DNA from 2 places in the Clostridioides sp. LIBA-6622 genome. Region 1 is predicted to be linked to the other one. Evidence: a T-box and tRNA genes for the amino acid it is inferred to sense, from the RefSeq annotation. Region 1 holds a T-box; the other holds one or more tRNA genes.

Region 1 (7,215 bases):
AGTAGATACCATCTTAATGCATCTGCTCCATATTGGTCAAATAACTCCATTGGATTTACTGTATTTCCTCTTGATTTACTCATTTTCTTTCCATCTTTATCAAGTACAAGGTCTGGAACTAAAACACTCTTATATGGCGCCTTTCCTAATACAAATGTTGATACTGCAAGTAATGAGTAGAACCAACCTCTAGTTTGGTCTATACCTTCTGATATATAATCAGCTGGGAATAATTGGTCAAAGTTTTCCTTATTTTCAAATGGATAATGGTGTTGAGCAAATGGCATAGCCCCACTATCAAACCAGCAGTCTATAACTTCTGTTACTCTTGTCATTGGTTTTCCACATTTTTCACATTTTAAATGTATATCATCTACATATGGTCTATGAAGTTCAACAGTCTCTGGATTTACATCTTCCATAGCTTTTTCAGCCAATTCAGCTCTTGAACCTACTGAATCCGTATGACCACATTCACATCTCCATATAGGAAGTGGAGTTCCCCAATATCTAGTTCTTGATATTGCCCAGTCATTTAAATTTTCTAACCAGTTTCCAAATCTCTTTTCACCTACAAAGCTTGGGAACCATTTTACACCATTGTTATTTTCTATTAATTTATCTTTAAGTTTAGTCATCTCTATATACCAGCTTGGTTTTGCATAGTATACTAATGGAGTTTGGCATCTCCAACAATGTGGATAATTATGAACTACTTTTTCTTTACTATATAACTTATTTTCAGAAGCTAGCCATTTTATTATTTCAACATCTAGCCCATCTTCCATTACAAATTTACCTTCCCAAGGAGTAGTTGTAAATTTACCAGTTTCATCTACTGGTTGTACAACTGGTAAATCATATCTTTTACCTGTATTATAGTCATCTTCACCAAATGCTGGTGCTGTATGAACTATTCCTGTACCATCTTCAGTAGTTACATAATCTCCTAATGTAATGAAAAATGCTTTCTTGTCAACTTCTACAAAAGGCATTAATTGCTCATATTCTAATCCTTCTAGGTCTTTACCTTTCATTTCTTCTAAAACTTCATAATCTTCACCTAGTACTTTATTAGCTAGAGGTTTAGATACATAATATATCTCGTCACCTTTTTTAACTTTTAAGTAATCAACATCAGCATTTACTGTTAATGAAACATTTGATGGTAAAGTCCATGGAGTTGTTGTCCATGCTAAGAAATATTCATCAGCATCTTTTTTCTTAAATTTAGCTATAACTGTATTAGTTTTTACTTCTTTATACCCCTGTGCAACCTCATGACTAGCAAGACCAGTTCCACATCTTGGGCAATAAGGAAGTATTTTATGTCCTTCATAGATATATCCTTCTTTGTTGAATTTATTAAGTATCCACCATACAGACTCTATATAGTTATTATCTAAAGTTATATATGGATTATCTAAATCAACTTCATAAGCCATTCTCTCAGTCATTATTCTCCATTGTTTTTCAAATGAGAAAACTGATTCTCTACATTTTTGGTTAAATTCAGCTATTCCATATTCTTCTATTTGTTGCTTACTAGTAAGACCTAATTCTTTCTCTACTTGTATTTCAACTGGTAATCCATGTGTATCCCAACCAGCTTTTCTCTTTACTTGATAACCAGACATTGTTTTATATCTACAAACTGAATCTTTAAGTGTTCTAGATAAAACATGGTGTACTCCCGGATTTCCATTGGCTGTAGGAGGTCCCTCATAGAATACAAAACTTGGGTCATTTTCCCCTTTTTCTAAAGTTTTTTCAAGTATATTTATATCTTTCCAATAATCAAAAACTTGTGCTTCTGCTTGTTTTACTGAACTGTCCACTAATGGCTTAAATTTCGCCATGCAAATCACCCTTTCCTATAAATATTATAATTCCAAAATTTTTTATTCTTTCACATAAATTTAAATACTAAAAAACTCGCCCCCTTTAAACAAAGGGACGAGTTATAAATCGCGTTACCACCCTAATTCTATATGTGAATTTAATACTATCCACATATAACACTCTAATAGTATAACGGTACTAACCGGCACAGCTTAGTAGAATTTAATCGTTCAGCCTGCAGCTCAAGAGTGATTTTTACCTTTATAAATTCATTGGTTCTCAGCATTCCCAATTCTCTGTAAAATTATCTAAAGATAATTGTCTCTATCAACGCTTTTAAAAATTTATCTGTGTTTATATGAAATTCTATAACAAATAATTTGAATAGTCAATATATTTTTGAAAAATATAATAATTTCTATTTTTCTTACACTTTTATCCTATTTTAAATTTTTGTTATAGATTTCTCAAACTTCTACAACAATTTTCCCTAAAAATCCAATAAATCATAGCTTTATTCTAGAGTTGTAGCAGCTTCATCATTACTATAATTATACACTGTTGTTCCTTCAAATGCATTTACACATTTTTCATCTACATCATAAAAAATTTCATCAACACTTCTTATCTCATCTTCTAGTAGTGACTTAAATTTATTTCTAAATATCTTAAATTCTTTAACTAAAGCATCATACTCTTTTCTTATTTCTATAACACGGTTATTAGCCTGTTCTATAATTTGTCTAGCTTTTAAATCAGCCTCTTCAACAATTATCTTAGCTTTCTTATTAGCCGCGCTACAAGTGTCTTCTGCTGCACTTTGAGCAGTTATTAGAGTAGCTTTTAATGTCTCTTCAATATTTTCATACTTATTTACTTGGTCTTGATATAATCCTAATTTTTCTTTAAGAGCTGTATTTTCTCTACATAGAGATTCATAATCTTCTTTGATGATGTCTAAAAACTCATCAACCTCTTCATCTCTATACCCTCTTAAACCTTTTTTAAACTCTTTATTTTCTATCTCAATTGGAGTTAGCATTACATTTCCTCCCAGCTATAATTTAAATTAGTCCTTATACAATTAATCTTGCTTGAACTTTTATTTTACCTTTTTTAGTAATATCTCCTATTTGTGTTACATTAGCTCTTCCTTTACCTCTAATAGAAATCAAATCATCATTTTTAACTATTTTAGAGGTTGAAGTTATCTTTTCATAATTGACATGGACTTTTTCTCCATTTATGTATTTTGCACTATCTTGTCTAGATATATTGTAAAGACCACTTATGACACAATCTAACCTATCTGAAGATACTGTAAATGATACTTCCTTATATTTTGAAGAACTATTAACAATGTTTTCTCTGGAAATTTCCTTTACAATTACATTATTTCTCGAAACTTTCTCCAAATTCACGATTATAAAATCGCAAATATCACTACTTACTATTACTTGACAAAAGCTATCATGTATAATTATATCTCCAATTTTTTCTCTTTTTATACCTAGACTCATAATTGCACCTAAATAATCTTTATGAGATATATTTTTAAATTTGAAATTCCCTTCTATCTGTAAAAATCTAAGAGTATCTTCTATATCTTCATATTCCATGTAAAATGGATAAATAAATACAGTGCTTCTTTCAGCTTGTTCATAACCTCCATCCACACTGTATTTTATTTCATTTGTAGAATTTAATATCGCTACAGCATTTTTCACTTCATATGGATTAAGAAACTCAGTAAATTTAACATCATAGTTTTTTATACAACTATTAGCCTTGTCTATTACTTTAAACATTTTATTTTTCAAGTCTATATCCTTTATGTGATTTGTTAATTTTAATTTATCCATTCTATCACCTTAGAATATAACCAATACTAATTGTCTTAGGAACATCAATAATACTATCGCAATTAAAGGAGAAAAATCTATAGGTCCATTTGTGTATTTGTACATTATAGACCTTATTGGTCCTTCTATTGGCTCTGTAAGATTTTCTAAAATCTCGAAAATTTTGCTTTGTCTTCCATTTGGAAACCAAGTCATCAAGCTTTTTATAACTATCATCCATGCTATTATATCCAAAAGATAATAAAGTGCAATTCTTATTGTTCCCATATATTAACCGCCTTTTTACTATTTATTTTGCCAAGGGAAGAATGCTTTACTTTCTAATTCTTTTTTCATATTTGCATCTATATCCACATTGTTAGGAGCTAGTATAAATATTGATTTAGAAACCTTTTGTATACTTCCATCTAAAACATAAACCGCCCCATTCATAAAGTTAAATATAGATTTACGAACTTCAGAATTAGTCAATCCTTCCAAATTCACTATAACTGCCCTTCTTTGTTTTAGATGGTCTGCTATAGTTGCAGCTTCATCATAAACTTTAGGTTCAACTATTACAACTTTCATTTGACTTGTTGTATGTAAATTTACAATTTTATTTGCTTTTGCAGTACTAAATCCACTATTTATTTCTTCTTCTTGAACTATATCGTCCATACCACCTTCGTATTCTTCTTCAATGTAATCTTCTTCTTCATCAACTATCCAGTTCTTAAATTTAGATATTATTCCATTTGACATTATTAACTTCCTCCTTAGAATTTATTCAGATTTGAGTAATTATTTTTTATTGTAGTTTCTTTCTCCAAAGATTGATGTTCCAACCCTAACAATGGTAGCCCCTTCCTCTATAGCAATCTCATAATCGTGACTCATTCCCATTGACAAAACATCCATTCCTACATTAGGTATGTTTAGTTCTTTTATTCGTGTTGATAAATCTTTAAGACCTTTGAATACACCTCTTATTTCATTTTCATCTTCTACAAAAGGTGCCATTGTCATTAGACCTTTTATTTTTATATTTTTATATTTTTCTGACACTTCTTTGACAAAATCTACAACTTCATCTTTATAAAGTCCATGCTTAGATTCTTCTTTAGATATATTCACTTGTATTAAGCAATCTATATCTCTATTTATTTGTTCTGCACGTTTTTGAATCTCTTCACATAATGCAATTCTATCTAAAGAATGTATCATACAAACTTTATCTATTATGTACTTAACTTTATTTGTTTGCAAAGTTCCTATCAAGTGCCAGTTTAATTTGTCACCTATAATATCATACTTTCTAGCTAATTCTTGTGGTTTATTTTCACCAACTGAAGTAATTCCTTCATTCATTGCCTCATTAACTAAATCTACATCAACAGTTTTTGTGACTGCTAAAAGGGTTATTTCTTCGCTATCTCTATTTACTTTTTTTGCAGCTTTTTCAATTTTACTTCTTATCTCAGATAAATTATCTTTAATAGAACCCATTATTATCACCTACTTTATCCTTATATTTGTGTTTATACAATTAGGTCTTAAAATTATTTTGTCATATAGATTAACACTTGTCACCCCATTTATGTCATTTTTATAATAATCCACAAATACAGAAGATTCATTTTCATAAGTTATTCCTTCTAATATGACAAATTTTACACTTTGTGATTGTTCATCAATTACATATACACCACGTTTATTGTCTTTTGTTTTTATAGAAGTTTTAGGTATTTTTAAACACTCCATCTGATTATATATTATATCAAATTCTTCGACACTTGTATCCTGATTTGCAACAATTTGGTTACTTATTTTTAATTTTAGCATTATTTTATTATTATTTTTATATATTTTGTAAACTTTTGCATCTATTTTTTGCTCACGATATTCAATTATTACATTTTGATTTTTTTCAAAGTTCTTAGAATCTTCTTTACTTATATATGCTGATAGATAATTGCTTTGGTCATTAGCATCTTTTTCTATGGTTCCTTCTACATGAATATTTGCATCAACTTTTTCTACTTTTAAAACCAATGTCTCTACATTTTTGCTAATAATCATTACTAGCACATTAAATACTAAATATATAAGAATACCAAGTATCACCAATCTGGTATATTTAATCTTTTTCAAAAACTCTCCCCCTATAAAATTTCTATCATTATAAGTACTTCTTCTAAAAAATGTTTATTCCTTTTTTATATGCTAATATTTTATGTTCTAATAATTGTTTTTTTCATATTAAATTTATTTTTTATCAATCTTCCTATACAAGACTGTATTATTTATATATAATTATATTATAAAGTATAAGTTTAATTTATATTTTAAACTTACTTTATATATTTTTATAGTTATTTTTATTTTTAGATACAATATAAAACCAATTAAAATTTAAAATGACTTTTGTTTTGTTGATATTAATTCGGTTAAGCATTTATGCTTTAGGATAACGTTATCACAACAAAGGTTTATGTCCTAAAAAAAATACAAGGAGGATTTTCTTATGTCAGAAATTTTATTAGGAACAGGTTTACTTTTATTGGTTCTATGTTGTTTCACAATTTTTAGTTACAAAGCTCCATATGGTATGAAAGCTATGGGAGCCTTAGCAAACGCTGCATGTGCTACTTTCTTAGTAGAGGCATTCAACCTTTCCTTGCTTGGCGATGTTCTAGGTATGGAATTTTTTAGAAGTGTTGGTGTCGCTAATGGTAGCCTTGGTGGAGTTGCTGCTGCTATACTTGTACCTTTAGCTTTAGGTGTGTCTCCAGTTTATGCAGTTTTAATAGGATTATCATGTTTAGATTTTTCTATATTATCTGGATTCGTTGCTGGATACTTTGTTTCTTTCTTAATTAAGTTTATAGAGAAAAAAGTACCACCTGGAGTAGATTTAGTAGTTGTAATACTTTTATGTGCTCCACTATCTCGTTTTATAGCATCAAATGTAGACCCATTAGTTAATAGTACACTATTACAAATTGGACAGGTTCTAATAGAAGCTACTAATATTAGCCCTATAATAATGGGAATTATATTAGGAGGTCTTATAACAGTAGTTGGAACGTCTCCACTTAGTTCAATGGCTCTTACATCTATAATTGGTCTTACTGGTCTTCCTATGGCAATAGGAGCATTAGGAGCTTTTGGTTCCGCTTTTATGAACTCAACACTATTTGCAAGATTAAAGTTAGGTTCTAAAAAAGATATTATATCTGTTGCTATTGAACCGCTGACTCAATCAGACATAATTTCAGCTAATCCAATACCAATATATTCTACTAATTTCTTTGGAGGAGCTTTTTCTGGTATCATTGTAGCTCTGATGGGTCTTGTAAACATGACACCTGGTACAGCTACACCTGTGGCTGGTTTTGCCATAATGTTTGCCTATAATCCAGTTAATAAAGTTCTCATAACAGCTGGACTATGTGCTTTATTTAATGTAATGGCAGGATTTGTAGGCTCAAAAATATTCAGTACCTTTAAGGTTCTTACTGCTGACAAG
Region 2 (7,215 bases), 1.2 Mb from region 1:
GGCGGTAACAGGGGTTCAATTCCCCTACGAGTCACCAATTAAATATGCGGGTGTAGCTCAATGGTAGAGTTCTGGCCTTCCAAGCCAGCTGTGAGGGTTCGATCCCCTTCACCCGCTCCAAAAATGGGACCATAGCTCAGCTGGGAGAGCACCTGCCTTACAAGCAGGGGGTCACAGGTTCGAGCCCTGTTGGTCCCACCATTTGCGGCCTGGTAGTTCAGTTGGTTAGAATGCCAGCCTGTCACGCTGGAGGTCGAGGGTTCGAACCCCTTCCAGGTCGCCAAAATAAAAAATGCTGGTGTGGCTCAACGGTAGAGCAGCTGACTTGTAATCAGCAGGTTGTAGGTTCGATTCCTATCACCAGCTCCATGTAAAATTAATACGGAGGATTTCCCGAGCGGCCAAAGGGGGCAGACTGTAAATCTGTTGTCATCGACTTCGGTGGTTCGAATCCACCATCCTCCACCAGAAAAATGCGCGGATGTGGCGGAATTGGCAGACGCACTAGACTTAGGATCTAGCGCCATTGGCGTGGGGGTTCGACTCCCTTCATCCGCACCATTTTTTATTCAATTTAATAAACGAGCGGGAATAGTTCAGTGGTAGAGCGCAACCTTGCCAAGGTTGAAGTCGCGAGTTCGAATCTCGTTTCCCGCTCCAAATTTTATGTTTATATTGTAATGTGGGTGCATAGCTCAGCTGGATAGAGCAACGCCCTTCTAAGGCGTGTGTCCGGGGTTCGAATCCCTGTGCGCTCACCACATATATATTGGGGATTAGCCAAGTCGGTAAGGCACATGACTTTGACTCATGTATGCGTAGGTTCAAGTCCTGCATCCCCAGCCAAATAACATGGTCTATTAGCTCAGTCGGTAGAGCACCTGACTTTTAATCAGGGTGTCCCGCGTTCGAGTCGCGGATAGATCACCAATGGAGAGGTGTCCGAGTGGTTTAAGGAGCTGGTCTTGAAAACCAGTGACTTCGAAAGGGGCCGTGGGTTCGAATCCCACCCTCTCCGCCAGATGCCCAGATAGCTCAGTCGGTAGAGCAGGGGACTGAAAATCCCCGTGTCGGTGGTTCGATTCCGCCTCTGGGCACCAAAATATGGCGGTATAGCTTAGTTGGCTAGAGCGTTCGGTTCATACCCGAAAGGTCATAGGTTCGACTCCTATTACCGCTACTAAAATTTAATGTGGGCCATTAGCTCAGTTGGTTAGAGCGCCCGGCTCATAACCGGTAGGTCTGGGGTTCGAGTCCCTGATGGCCCACCACATTAAATTATGAATACATGGTGGGTATAGCTCAGTTGGTTAGAGCGCCAGATTGTGGCTCTGGAGGTCGTGAGTTCGACTCTCATTATCCACCCCAACTAATATGGTCTATTAGCTCAGTCGGTAGAGCACCTGACTTTTAATCAGGGTGTCCCGCGTTCGAGTCGCGGATAGATCACCAAAAAGGCGGCGACATAGCCAAGTGGTAAGGCAGTGGACTGCAACTCCTTGATCCCCAGTTCGAATCTGGGTGTCGCCTCCAATAAAAAATGCGCTCATAGCTCAACTGGATAGAGTGTCTGACTACGAATCAGAAGGTTAGGGGTTCGAGTCCCTTTGGGCGCACCATATAAACATCGAGGGATTATAGCTCAGCTGGGAGAGCACCTGCCTTACAAGCAGGGGGTCACAGGTTCGAGCCCTGTTAATCCCACCAGTGCAAACCTCTAGTAAAATTACTAGAGGTTTTATTTTTGATTAAAAAAGTTTTTATATTTAGGAGGTAATAAACTTGTATATAATAATAGGAAATGAAATAGTTGATAGCGAGGAACTAAAAGTAACTATAGATAAAAATAGCAAATTTAAAGTTGAAAAAGATTTAAGTAAAAGTACAAAAAGGGAAGACGTAATTGCATATCAGTTAAGTATAGATTTGAATTATTTAGACAATATCATAAGTGAACAATATGATTCTGTTAAATTATCTGATGAAGAAAAATTTGATGAATATATGACTTTATCTGATGAACTTGCACTAGATTTAGAAGAATTTATGCCAAAATACACAATAATAAATGCTAGAGCATATAAATTAGATGAGGTAGATGGAGTCGTAAAAATAATACTAGCAATAGCTTATGCAGATTTAGGTCATTTAAAACTTTCAGATGTAGTGAAGAGGGTATCTAGACAAATAGATTAGGATATGAACGATATTAAAAAAATATATAAAATCTTACGTAAAGATGAAAATAATTATGTAAACATAAGAAAAAACAGTATAAAATCAAGTCAATTGTAGAAATTTTCACATAAATTTACCTGAAATTCTATAAAAAATGCCTTAATTTTAGTGAGGTAAATTGAGTTTACACAGTCTAAAAATTACTTATATTTATAAATTTATCTTATTAATTAAGGAACTTGCTTAAACATCTTCAAAAATAAAGTATTTTAGTCTATAATCTTTAATATTACACAAACAATAAAGGAGAAGAATAGAGTATGCTTAAAAAATTTAATAAAATACTAGTAGCTAATAGAGGCGAAATAGCTATAAGAATATTTAGAGCCTGTTCAGAATTGGGGATAAAAAGCGTTGGTATATATAGTAAAGAAGATAAATATGGATTATTTAGAACAAAAGCAGATGAGTCATATCTGATAGGGGAAGGCAAAGGACCAATAGATGCGTATCTAGACATGGATGGAATAATTGATTTGGCTAAGAGAAAAAAAGTTGATGCGATACATCCGGGATATGGTTTTTTAGCAGAGAATGCAGAATTTGCTCGTAAATGTGAAGAGAGTGGAATTACTTTTATAGGACCATCATCTAAAGTAATGAATATGATGGGAGATAAAATAAACTCTAAAAAAATAGCAAAAGAAGTTAATGTTCAAACAATACCAGGGGTAGAAAAAGCAATAAAAAGTACTGAAGAAGCAAAAGAAGTTGCAAATAAAATAGGCTATCCTGTTATGATAAAAGCATCTAATGGTGGTGGCGGTAGAGGTATGAGAATCGTACACCGTGAAGAAGACTTAGAGATTGAATATGAAACTGCTTGTAGTGAATCAAGAAAAGCTTTCGGGGAAGATATCATATTTATAGAAAAGTATATAGCTGATCCAAAACATATAGAAGTTCAAATATTAGGAGATAACTATGGAAATATAGTTCATTTATATGAGAGAGACTGTTCTGTTCAAAGAAGACATCAAAAAATAATAGAATATGCACCAGCTTTTTCACTAGATGATAAAGTAAGACAAGAAATATGTGAAGATGCAGTTAAGTTATCAAAACATGTTGGCTATTCTAATGCTGGGACATTAGAATTCTTGGTAGATGCAAATGGTGGGCATTATTTTATAGAAATGAACACAAGAGTACAGGTTGAACATACTGTAACAGAGATGGTTACAGGGATAGATATAGTTCAAAGTCAAATACTAATAGCTCAAGGTTATAGTTTAGATAGTGAAGAAATTAATATAAAATCACAAGATGATGTAGAAATAAGAGGGTATTCTATTCAATGTAGAATAACTACAGAAGACCCTAAGAATAAATTTATGCCTGATACAGGAAAAATTCAAGTTTATAGAACTGGCTCAGGATTTGGTATAAGACTAGATGGTGGAAATGGATTTACAGGTGCAAATATAAGTCCTCACTATGATAGTTTGTTAGTTAAAACAATTTCTTGGGATAGAACATTCCAAGGAGCAATAAATAAAACTATAAGATCAGTAAAAGAGCTTAGAGTCAGAGGAGTCAAAACTAATGTAGGGTTCTTAGTTAATGTTTTAAATAATCCTATATTCTCAAATGGTAAATGTAGTACTAAGTTTATAGATGAAAATCCAGATTTATTTGAAATAACAGAAAGTAAAGACAGAGGAACAAAATTACTTCAATTCATAGGGGATGTAATTGTAAATGATAATGCTTGTAAAGAAAAACCATTATTTGATGCATTACATGACCCAAGAATGGATAAAGATGGTTCAAAGGCAGAAGGTAGCAAAATACTTTTTGATAAGTTAGGTAAATCTGCATATATAGAAAAGATAAAAAATGATAAGAAATTATTGCTAACAGATACAACAATGAGAGATGCACATCAATCATTATTAGCAACAAGAATAAGAACATATGACTTATTAAAAGCTGCTCAGCCAACAGAAAAATATCAAAAAGATTTATTCTCACTTGAAATGTGGGGCGGAGCTACTTACGATGTTGCATATAGATTTTTAAAAGAATCACCTTGGCGTAGATTGCAAAAGCTGAGAGAAGAAATACCAAGCATAATGTTCCAAATGTTGCTTAGAGCATCAAATGGAGTTGGATATAAAAACTATCCAGATAATGTAATAGAAGAATTTACTAAAGAATCTGCTAAACAAGGTATAGATGTATTTAGAATATTTGACTCATTAAACTGGGTTGAAAATATGAAACCATCTATAAATACAGCTTTGGAAACTGGAAAAATTGTTGAAGCAACTATGTGTTATACAGGAGACATATTAGATAAGACTAAAACTAAATATAATCTAGAATATTATATTAAGATGGCACAAGAATTAGAAAGTTTAGGGGCAGATATAATAGCAATAAAAGATATGTCAGGGCTTCTTAAACCATATTCAGCTTACACTCTAGTTAAAGAGTTAAAGAAAAATATAAAAGCACCAATACATTTACACACTCATGATACAAGTGGAAATGGTGTGGCAACTTGTTTAATGGCATCAGAAGCTGGTGTAGATATAATTGATGCTGCATTAGAATCTATGGCGGGACTTACAAGTCAACCATCACTTAATGCTATAGTAGAAGCTCTTAAAAATACAGAAAGAGATACAGGTATAGATTTATTTGGATATGATGAGTTAGGAAAATATTATAAGGACTTAAGAAAAGTTTATAGCAAATTTGAAAGTGATTTAACTAACTCTTGTGCAGAAATATATAATTTTGAAATACCAGGTGGTCAATATACAAACTTAAAACCTCAAGCTGACAGTTTAGGATTAGTTAATAGATTTGATGAAGTTAAAGAAAAATATAAAGAAGCTAATGAAGTTGTAGGGGATATAATAAAAGTAACTCCATCTTCAAAGGTTGTAGGAGACCTAGCTATCTTTATGACTAAAAATAAATTAGATAAAGACAATATAATTGAAGAAGGTAAAAACTTATCATTCCCAGATTCTGTTGTGGACTACTGTAAAGGTATGATAGGTCAGCCAGAAGGTGGAATACCAAAAGATTTACAAGAAGTGGTTTTAAAAGGTGAAGAAGCTATTACAGTAAGACCTGGTTCATTATTACCAGCAGAAGATTTTGATGAAATAGCTAAATATCTAGATGAAAAATATGACATAAATGCTAATATAAGAAATGTTATAAGTTATGCTTTATATCCAAAAGTTTATGAAGATTATATTAAACATTTACAACACTATAATGATATATCTAAACTTGAAAGTGATGTATTTTTCTATGGCTTAAATAAAAATGAAGAATGTGAAGTAGAGATAGAAGAAGGTAAAGTATTAACAATAAGATTAGTTGAAATAGGTGAAGTTAAGGAAAATGGACTTAGAACTATAGGATTTGAATTGAATGGAATGGTTAGAGAAGTAGAAATAAAAGATAGAAACTTCTCTGGAAAAATTAATAATGTTGAAAAAGCTGATATGAATGACCCTCTTCAAATTGGAGCAAGTATACCAGGAAAAGTTATAAAAATAATGGTTAAAGAAGAAGATGAAGTAAAAGCAAATCAACCACTAATAGTTATAGAGGCTATGAAAATGGAGACTATAATAGTTGCTAAGACTGATGGAGTAATTAAGTCAATTAAAGTAAAAGAAGACGATATGGTTGAAGATAAACAATTATTAATGATAATGAAATAATTAAATTAAGATAATTAAAAAAACACTCTAAAACGTTTAATAAAAAATGTTTTAGAGTGTTTTTATTTATCTAAATTAAATTTTTGTTAAAAAAAAGAGGAAAATTACATCCATATGTAGAAATAAAGCTAGTAAGGAAAATGTTATCTAAAAATTCTAAAAATAACAAACATTTTCTAGACTATTTCTTAGGAAATAACAGCTAAGAGAAAATACATAAATTTAAAAGGTGGGTGCTTATATGAAGGTTTATGATAGTAAAATGTTGAGAAATGTAGCGGTATTAGGACATAGCGGATGTGGAAAAACAAATCTAATCGAAACTATAGCTTACACAGCAAACACTAATAAGATACCTAAATTAACAGACAAGGTAAATATGACTTATAGTATGGGATTAATACCTATAGAGTATAATGATTATAAGTTTAACTTATTGGATACCCCAGGATATTTTGACTTTAGCGGAGACGTTGTATCATCTCTTAGAGCAAGTGATGCAGCAATAATAGTAATAGATGCAACAGCACCTATTCAAGTTGGTACAGAGAAATCATTGGAACTAACTGAGAGTATTCCTAAGATAATGTTTATAAATAAAATAGATAATGAAAAAGCAAGATATAAAGATGCAATAGCAATGTTAAGAGAAAAGTACAACAATAAAATAGTTCCTATGATAAGTCCTATATATAAAGATAAAAACTTTGTAAAGTTACATAATGTATTTGAAAACATAGATGATTTAGAAGGTGAATTCAAGGAACAAGCTATGAGTGTTAAAGAAGCATTAATGGAACTTATAGCAGAAACAGATGACCAAATATTAGATAAATATTTTAATGGTGAAGAATTAACTACAGAAGAAATACAAAAAGGTATTGTTATAGGGATACAAAGAGGTGATATTATACCTGTAATATGTGGTTCAACTATAAATAACATAGGAACAAAAGAAATATTAGATACCATATCAAATTATCTAGAACCTATTTTTACTGAAGAAAGTAAACCATTTAGAGGGTTAGTATTTAAGACTATGGTTGACCCATTTGTTGGTAAAATGTCATATATAAAAATTACTGAAGGTGTACTTTCTAAAGATAAAGATGTCTTTAATATAAATAAAAATGTAAAGGAAAAGATAGCTAATATATATACATTGAAAAATAGTGAATTAGTTGAAGTAGAAAAGGCTAAAGCTGGAGATATAGTAGTTGTAACTAAAATTAATTCTTTAAAAACGGGAAATACTATAGCTATAGATAAAGATGCAGAAGCTTTA

The links. The T-box of region 1 lies ahead of ileS (isoleucine--tRNA ligase). A T-box ahead of a tRNA ligase gene usually reads a tRNA of that ligase, here a tRNA-Ile.
Region 2: it has a tRNA-Ile gene. The T-box ahead of ileS (isoleucine--tRNA ligase) is inferred to sense a tRNA for this amino acid. The anticodon was not compared.

What each region holds. Positions count from the first base shown of each region.
Region 1 is NZ_CP196998.1:2,980,519-2,987,733, forward strand. It holds gene ileS (isoleucine--tRNA ligase) at 1-1,859, opposite strand, end outside; T-box leader at 1,950-2,182, opposite strand; gene ACTG47_RS14200 (DivIVA domain-containing protein) at 2,357-2,884, opposite strand; gene ACTG47_RS14205 (YlmH family RNA-binding protein) at 2,919-3,704, opposite strand; gene ACTG47_RS14210 (YggT family protein) at 3,714-3,971, opposite strand; gene ACTG47_RS14215 (cell division protein SepF) at 3,990-4,448, opposite strand; gene ACTG47_RS14220 (YggS family pyridoxal phosphate-dependent enzyme) at 4,488-5,192, opposite strand; gene ACTG47_RS14225 (biotin/lipoyl attachment domain-containing protein) at 5,202-5,837, opposite strand; gene ACTG47_RS14230 (PTS sugar transporter subunit IIC) at 6,211-7,215, shown strand, end outside.
Region 2 is NZ_CP196998.1:37,482-44,696, forward strand. It holds tRNA gene ACTG47_RS00295 (tRNA-Glu) at 1-37, shown strand, start outside; tRNA gene ACTG47_RS00300 (tRNA-Gly) at 47-120, shown strand; tRNA gene ACTG47_RS00305 (tRNA-Val) at 126-201, shown strand; tRNA gene ACTG47_RS00310 (tRNA-Asp) at 207-283, shown strand; tRNA gene ACTG47_RS00315 (tRNA-Thr) at 295-369, shown strand; tRNA gene ACTG47_RS00320 (tRNA-Tyr) at 384-468, shown strand; tRNA gene ACTG47_RS00325 (tRNA-Leu) at 478-561, shown strand; tRNA gene ACTG47_RS00330 (tRNA-Gly) at 586-660, shown strand; tRNA gene ACTG47_RS00335 (tRNA-Arg) at 685-761, shown strand; tRNA gene ACTG47_RS00340 (tRNA-Gln) at 771-846, shown strand; tRNA gene ACTG47_RS00345 (tRNA-Lys) at 855-930, shown strand; tRNA gene ACTG47_RS00350 (tRNA-Ser) at 933-1,021, shown strand; tRNA gene ACTG47_RS00355 (tRNA-Phe) at 1,025-1,100, shown strand; tRNA gene ACTG47_RS00360 (tRNA-Met) at 1,107-1,180, shown strand; tRNA gene ACTG47_RS00365 (tRNA-Ile) at 1,195-1,271, shown strand; tRNA gene ACTG47_RS00370 (tRNA-His) at 1,292-1,368, shown strand; tRNA gene ACTG47_RS00375 (tRNA-Lys) at 1,377-1,452, shown strand; tRNA gene ACTG47_RS00380 (tRNA-Cys) at 1,460-1,533, shown strand; tRNA gene ACTG47_RS00385 (tRNA-Arg) at 1,543-1,619, shown strand; tRNA gene ACTG47_RS00390 (tRNA-Val) at 1,632-1,707, shown strand; gene ACTG47_RS00395 (hypothetical protein) at 1,783-2,196, shown strand; gene ACTG47_RS00400 (pyruvate carboxylase) at 2,499-5,930, shown strand; gene ACTG47_RS00405 (elongation factor G) at 6,172-7,215, shown strand, end outside.